Linked DNA regions of Prosthecobacter sp.. The protein of the gene in region 2 interacts with the protein of the main gene of each other region in a pairwise test. Links are inferred from orthologs where the notes say so. Each region holds a gene or a part of one and is shown on either strand. Other genes may lie near its edges.

Region 1 (3,268 bases), on a different replicon or contig from region 2:
GGCATGGTTCTGCGCTTTAGCGCGGATTCACGCGTTCGTCACGCATCCCAAGCAAAGAACGGGACTACTTGTCCATGAGCGCCTGCATCAGCCCCGTGAACATTTCCTGAGTGGTGACGACCTGAATCTGTGTCGGCGGGACTTTGTCCGCGTCTTTCCAGAGGGTGCTGATCTCATGAATGGAGATGCCGATGCGCTTGAGGATGGCTTCTTCACGTTTCGAGGCGCTGAGGCGGCTGAAGTCGTCACGCATTTCCTGCAGGATCGCGGGTGAGCCGATGCAGAGCGGACGGAGTTCCACGGCGGCGGTTTCGGCCACGATGGCGGAGGTGATCTCCAGAATGCGGAGCCAGAGACCCAGATCGATCATGAGGGCGAGATCCTCATCTCTCTGCTCGCGCAACAAGCGCACGAGTTCTTGATGGCCATCGACGATCTCGTGACGCAGATCCTTCCACTCGCTGTCTTCGGCCATTTTTCCCTGCGCCATGAGGCGGGGCATGAGCTTCTCGCCAAGGCCGAGCATGCGGCAGTAGGTGAGCACGTCCTGATTGTTGTTGCGGAACTGCTGGGAGTCCGCCGCCTGCCAGACGAGGAGGCTGTCACCCAGCAGACTGCCGAGAATCAAGGCGGCGCGTCCGCGATCCGTGGGCGGTGTGGGCGGTGGCGGGCGGAACAGAAGGCGCCAGCGGGCCTTGGCACGCTGACCCACGAGATCGAGAAAATCCGCCGGCGTTTGATCGGCGTTGCTGACGGACGGACTGACAATGGCAGGCGGATCGGCCAGCGCCTGCCCGAGGCACAATCCGAGAGCAGCGATGCAGATCGTGCGGCTCAGACGGGACGGGTTGGCAGGCATGGTGGGTCGGCTGGACTTCCAGACGGGCTAGCTTACTCCACCGTGACGCTTTTCGCGAGATTTCTTGGTTTATCCACGTCGCAGCCACGCGCCACTGCGGTGTAGTAGGACAAGAGCTGAAGCGGGATGACGTTGAGGATCGGCGTGAGGTAGGACGGGCAGTCAGGAACGTAGATCACATCCTTGGTAAGGCGCTCCAGCTCCGTGCGGCCCTCGGTGGTCACGGCGATGACGGGGCCTTTGCGGGCGAGGACTTCCTCGATGTTGCTCACGTTCTTGTCGAACACCGCGTCACCAGGAGCGATGAAAACGGACGGCATGTCCGGTTTGACCAAAGCGATGACGCCGTGCTTCAGTTCCGCGCTCGGATGTCCGCTGGCGTAGATATAGCTGATTTCCTTCATCTTCAGCGCCCCTTCGAGTGCGACGGGGTAGTTCATCTGGCGGCCCATGAACAGCATGCCCTCGGCGTGCGCATGTTTTTCGGCGATGGCCTTGATCTTGTCGGTCTGCTTGAGGATCTGCGCGATTTTGTCCGGTAGGGCTTCGAGTTCGTCGATCATCTCCAGGCCATCGACGCTGGAGAGGTGATGGATGCGGCCTAGAAGCAGGCTGAGCAGCGTGAGGATGGCGACTTGAGACGTGAATGTCTTCGTCGCTGCCACACCGATTTCCGGTCCGGCATGGATGTAAACACCACCGTCACTCTCGCGGGCGATGGTACTGCCGACTGTGTTGACGATGCCGAGGCAGCGAATGCCTTTGCGCTGGCCTTCACGCATCGCCGCGAGCGTGTCGATGGTCTCACCGCTCTGACTCATGACGAACTGCAGCGTGTTCTTGTTCGTGGGAACGTTGCGGTAGCGGAACTCGCTGGCGATCTCGACTTCCGTGGGCACACGGGCGAGGGATTCAATGAGATACTCGCCCACCATCGCGGCGTGATAAGCGGTGCCGCAGCCGGCAAGGATGATGCGGTCGATCTGCACCAGCTCCTTTGGTGTCATGTTCAAGCCGCCGAGCACGGCGGTGCATTCATCCCGGGAAAGACGGCCGCGCATCGCGTTGCGCAGGGAATTCGGCTGCTCGAAGATTTCTTTGAGCATGAAGTGCGGGAAGTCACCCTTCTCGGCATCGTCGGCGTTGAATTCGACACGGCTGACTTTGACCTCGGCGGGGATTCCTTGATGCGACTGCACGCTGTAACGATCCTTGGTGATCGTGACGATGTCGTAGTCGTTGAGATAAACCACGTCACGCGTGTGGGCGACGACCGCCGACACATCGCTGGCAAGGAAATGCTCGTGGTCACCGAGACCGACGATCAAGGGACTGCCCAGGCGTGCGCCGACGATCACGCCGGGCAGATCGCCATGCATCACGGCGATGCCGTAGGTGCCTTTCACGCGGGCGAGTGCTGATTTCACCGCATTCACGAGTCGCTGTGTGCCATCCTTCTCCTTTGATTCATCAAAGTAGGTGCCGACGAGATGCGAGAGGACTTCGGTGTCCGTTTGCGACAGGAAGGTGTGACCTTTGGCGATGAGCTGATCGCGCAGCGTCTGGTAGTTCTCGATCACGCCGTTATGGACGAGCACGAGCTTGCCGGATTGATCGGGATGCGGGTGCGCATTCACATCCGTGGCCGGGCCGTGCGTGGCCCAGCGGGTGTGGGAGATGCCCATCGTGCCTTGCGGGTTCGCCTCGGTCACGGCAATGCGCAGATTGTCGATACGACCAGCACGCTTCACGATGCGGAGGTCTTCGCCGCCACCATTGAGCGCCATGCCTGCGGAATCATAGCCGCGATATTCCAGACGACGCAGCCCGTCCAAAAGGATCGGGCTGGCCTGACGATTGCCGATGTATCCAACGATTCCGCACATGTGAAAAATAAAGGGGTAAAAGGAGCCTGTCGAATGACAGGCCGGTACGATACCGCCACGCAGAATCCACGCCAGCAGTTCGTGTCACTGGCCTTTTTCTTTATTGGGAGGAAGTCCGCCCTCTCCTCAGGTCATGATCCCGCTGACCAGCTCCCCATGCACGTCCGTGAGGCGGAAATCGCGGCCTTGGTAGCGGAAGGTGAGGCGTTCGTGGTCGAGGCCCAGCAGGTTCAGCACCGTGGCGTTCAGATCATGGGTGTGGACCGGATTTTCAGCGATGTTGAAGCCGAAATCGTCGGTTTTGCCGTGAACGATGCCCGGTTTGATGCCCCCGCCCGCCATCCACATCGTATAGGCGTCCTTGTGGTGGTCACGACCCGGCGAGGTTTTGGTGCCATCGCCATTGATGCCCTGGCGCAGCGGGGTGCGGCCGAATTCGCCGCCCCAAACCACCAGTGTTTCGTCGAGCAGGCCGCGTTGCTTCAAATCGCGCACGAGAGCGGCCATGGGACGGTCCACATCT
Region 2 (3,319 bases):
GGCATTGGATTTCCGCTCGGTTAATTCACAGCGATGCCCCTCGGAATCATCAACCACCGCCCGCAAACCCCACTCACTCAATGTGGGTTTCACTACGGCCTTCGCTCCAGCTTGAACCAATGTCGAGAATGCTTTCTCCACTGAATCCACGGTGAATCCAAGCCGCGTGCTGTCGTGGGCGTTTCGCCAGGCTTCAGTGGATAGATCTCGAAGCCGAAATTGCCGAGTTCGGACGAGAAATGTTCCGGCCCACTGCCATGCCGATGTTTAACGAACTGCATCCCCAAATGGGCATAGAATATCGCCAGCTTTTCTGGTTCGCTGGCTCGAAGCACAAGTAACGACAGGCTTGGATTCATTCCGGCAGCATAACGCTAGCCCAGGATCGCTTTCAACTTCGCCGACACCTCGGCAAACGCCTCATTACTCAGTGCAGGCGTCGCGGCGGCGGCCATGGGCAGGCCTTCCTCCGGCAGCGTGATCCAGGAGCGGCAGCCGCCGTAGCTCTTCGCATACGCGAAGTGCCAGAGTTGCGGGAGCTTGTAGGCACGGACGAGAGCGACATGCAGGCAGCTTTCGTCGTCGTAAATGAAGCGCTCCTTCACCACGTCCTCGTTCCAGATGTGCAGCGGGGCCAATGCGGCGACCTTGTCCCAGTCGGTGACTTTCCAGACCTGTTCTAGCGTGGCGCAGCCGTCGATGTCCACCGTTTGACGTTCTTCTTCCGGTGGGAAGGCACGCTGGGTGTTCTCGGGCGTCCAGCTCAGCTTCTCGGCCTGGTTGTGAAACCACGTCGGGAACAGGAAGAACTCGCGGTGCTTCCACTCGAAGCCGCCACGGCCCTCGTGAATGCCGCCTTTGCGCAAAATGATGCTGAGCTTGCCTTGCACGAGGGCATCGCAGACGAAGGACCATTCTTTGAATCCGATGGGGGCGGTAAGGTTGGGCATGATGCTTGATTAGCCGGACGATTCACGAGGGCAAGCGCTCTAAATGACCACGCTGGGTTCCAGTGCGCGAATCTTGCTCTTGGCGGCCTCCAAGCTCTCCGCTTCGCCATTTTCCACCAGCCAGTGCGCGGCGATGAGCGCGGAACGCTGCAAGCCGAGCTGGCAATGCATGAAGACGCGGCGGCCTGCGGCCCGCTGTTCGCGGATGATGTTCAACGCGGCGGTGATGTGCTCTGGTTTGAGCGGAACGAGATCGAGCAGCGGCAGATTGTGATAATGCGCATGCTCGCGGAAGGCCACGGGCGCGTTGGTTTCGGCGGTGAGGTCCAGCACGGCCAGATCGCCTCCCTGGACGAGTGCCGCGGCTTCTTTGGCGGTAACTTTGCGGCCGAAGAGCACGCCGGGTGTGACTTCATGCCATCCGGGCTTCCGTTGGAGCCACTTGCGCTGAATTTGCGCCGTCGCGATGAGCACCGGCAGCAGGCACCACTCGGCGGAAGGCGAGAGCGTGCCGTTTTCTTTGCCCAACAGTCGCGACTGGCCCGTGGCATAGGCCAGCGCCATAATCCCGCACGCCACGGCGGGCCAGACGAAGAAGATGGAGCCAAAACTCAGCGCCGTGCATGCCACCGCACCGATGCCGTAGCGCAGCGCATATTTTGAGGAAGGATTCCGGGGCCCAAGCTGCCGAGAATCGGGAAAGATGGCCGCGATGGCCCAGCCCATGACGAAACCGCCCGCCACATCGACGAGATGATGCTGCCAGACGAGCAGCGTCGAGAGACCGATGAGGATGAACCACACTTTCACCGCCGTGCGCAGCCGGCCGGTGAGATGCGCGCCGTAAAACACCCACACCAACGAGCGCAGGCTGATGTGCAGCGAGGGCGCGAGGTTGTAGGGCAGGTCGTTGAAGTAGAGCGCATGAAACAGCGGCGCGGTCCAGCCCACGGGCTCCGGCCTGGGCAGGGCAAGTTTCAGTGGAAACAGCAGGTAACACACACCGCTGAGCACGGTGACGGCGATGAGGCGCTTGGTGAGCAGATTCAGCTCCAGCTTGCTGCCGCAGAGAAAAAACGCGCCGCAGAAAAACAGATCAAGCGACCAATACGGCACCACCAGCTCGCGCACGAAGGGGATGTGCCGCTCCCATTCGAACATCAGCGTCGGCACATCACCGCGTGTGGCGGTGAAGTGATTGCAGCCGCTGTACACGATCACAAACGTGGCACCCGCGAGCGCGAGCCGCCAAATCGCGGGCCAGAACAGGCCGGGTTCGCGGGGAGCGCGGTTCATGCAGGTTTGCGGGCGATGCTGACGGTGAAGATGCCGAAATCGTCGATCCACTGCTTCTCTTTTTTGAAGCCTGCCTGCTCGACGAGCGCGTCCATCTCACCCTGCGGGCGGCGGCGCATGATCCAGTATTGGCCGTCGCGGTTGGTGAGCGTGCGGGCGATCATTTCCACCTGCGGATGCCATGGCTGGCCAGTGTAGATGAGCCAGCCGCCCGGATTCACCGCGCTGAACAAACCACGCAACGAGCGCTGGAGTTTGTCGTTCTCTGGAAACAACTCATACAAGCCGGACACGACGGCGATGGATGGCTTCGGCTCGACGGTGGCCAGCGATTGCTCGTCGAAGGCATCACCACGCAGATGCGTGATGCGTTCGCTGAGACCCATTTGCTGCGCGGACTCACGACCTCGTGCCAATGCGGATTCGCTCCAGTCGCGGCACAGGATTTTCAGATCGGGCTCGTCGAGCACGTCCAGCAAGTAGCGCCCCGCTCCGCCGGCGATGTCCATGAGCTGCAAGGGCATGCCAGCCTCTCGAACTTGCTTCACCGCAAAGCGCAGCGCCTGATTCATGCACGCGCGCCGCTGGCGGATTCCGCGCCAGCCGATGGCGTTGAGGTAAAAGTAATCGATGACCTTGCCGACGAGCAGGTTGCCGCGCGGCTTGTTGTCATAGACGTAATCGAGCGATTCGCCGGAGTCGAAACCCGTCGCATGACCGATGCGGATGCCCTGGCTGAGTCTGCCGGTCGTGCCGAGAGCGGCGCGCTGGAAAATGAATGAAAGCCCTCGCAGCGAGGGGGATGGCAGCGGCTTCTTCAGGCTCGCAAACTCCGCATTCGTGGCCGGATGCGTCAAATCGGCCTCCAGGCGTGGAGGCGTGAAATTGGCGATGCAGCGCTCGGCGAAGCGTTTGATCGCGCCGCAGACTTCATCGCGGCATAGATCGTGGAAGATGGCATGGCGCGCGCCTTTGAGCGTGAGATGCGTTTTTTGCTCGCAGCCGTAGTTGGTGTAGAGCGCGTCGATGGCCTCGCGTTTCACCACTTTGTCCGCACCGGCGGAAAAAAGCAG

Evidence for each region.
Region 1: the proteins of U1A53_RS09830 (region 2) and glmS interact in binary tests that used the Escherichia coli proteins (3 or more experiments, as listed by UniProt). The link is inferred for Prosthecobacter sp. from one-to-one orthologs.

Annotation. Positions count from the first base shown.
Region 1 is NZ_JAXMIH010000006.1:1,040,345-1,043,612, forward strand. The notes cover bases 319-3,266. They hold glmS (glutamine--fructose-6-phosphate transaminase (isomerizing)), read right to left. Parts: upstream 2,746-3,266; coding sequence 892-2,745; downstream 319-891. Other genes in these bases: U1A53_RS07045 (hypothetical protein), read right to left, coding at 319-859; U1A53_RS07055 (DUF1501 domain-containing protein), read right to left, coding at 2,872-3,266. Outside these bases: U1A53_RS07040 (FAD-dependent oxidoreductase), read right to left, coding at 1-5; more of U1A53_RS07045, read right to left, coding at 65-318; more of U1A53_RS07055, read right to left, coding at 3,267-3,268. UniProt on the Escherichia coli protein: Catalyzes the first step in hexosamine metabolism, converting fructose-6P into glucosamine-6P using glutamine as a nitrogen source.
Region 2 is NZ_JAXMIH010000008.1:344,862-348,180, reverse strand. What follows is about bases 119-3,117. They hold U1A53_RS09830 (phosphatase PAP2/dual specificity phosphatase family protein), read right to left. Parts: upstream 2,247-3,117; coding sequence 990-2,246; downstream 119-989. Other genes in these bases: U1A53_RS09825 (bifunctional alpha/beta hydrolase/class I SAM-dependent methyltransferase), read right to left, coding at 2,243-3,117; U1A53_RS09835 (DUF1802 family protein), read right to left, coding at 375-950; U1A53_RS09840 (hypothetical protein), read right to left, coding at 119-359; U1A53_RS27065 (hypothetical protein), read right to left, coding at 119-141. In the rest of the region: more of U1A53_RS27065, read right to left, coding at 1-118; more of U1A53_RS09840, read right to left, coding at 93-118; more of U1A53_RS09825, read right to left, coding at 3,118-3,319.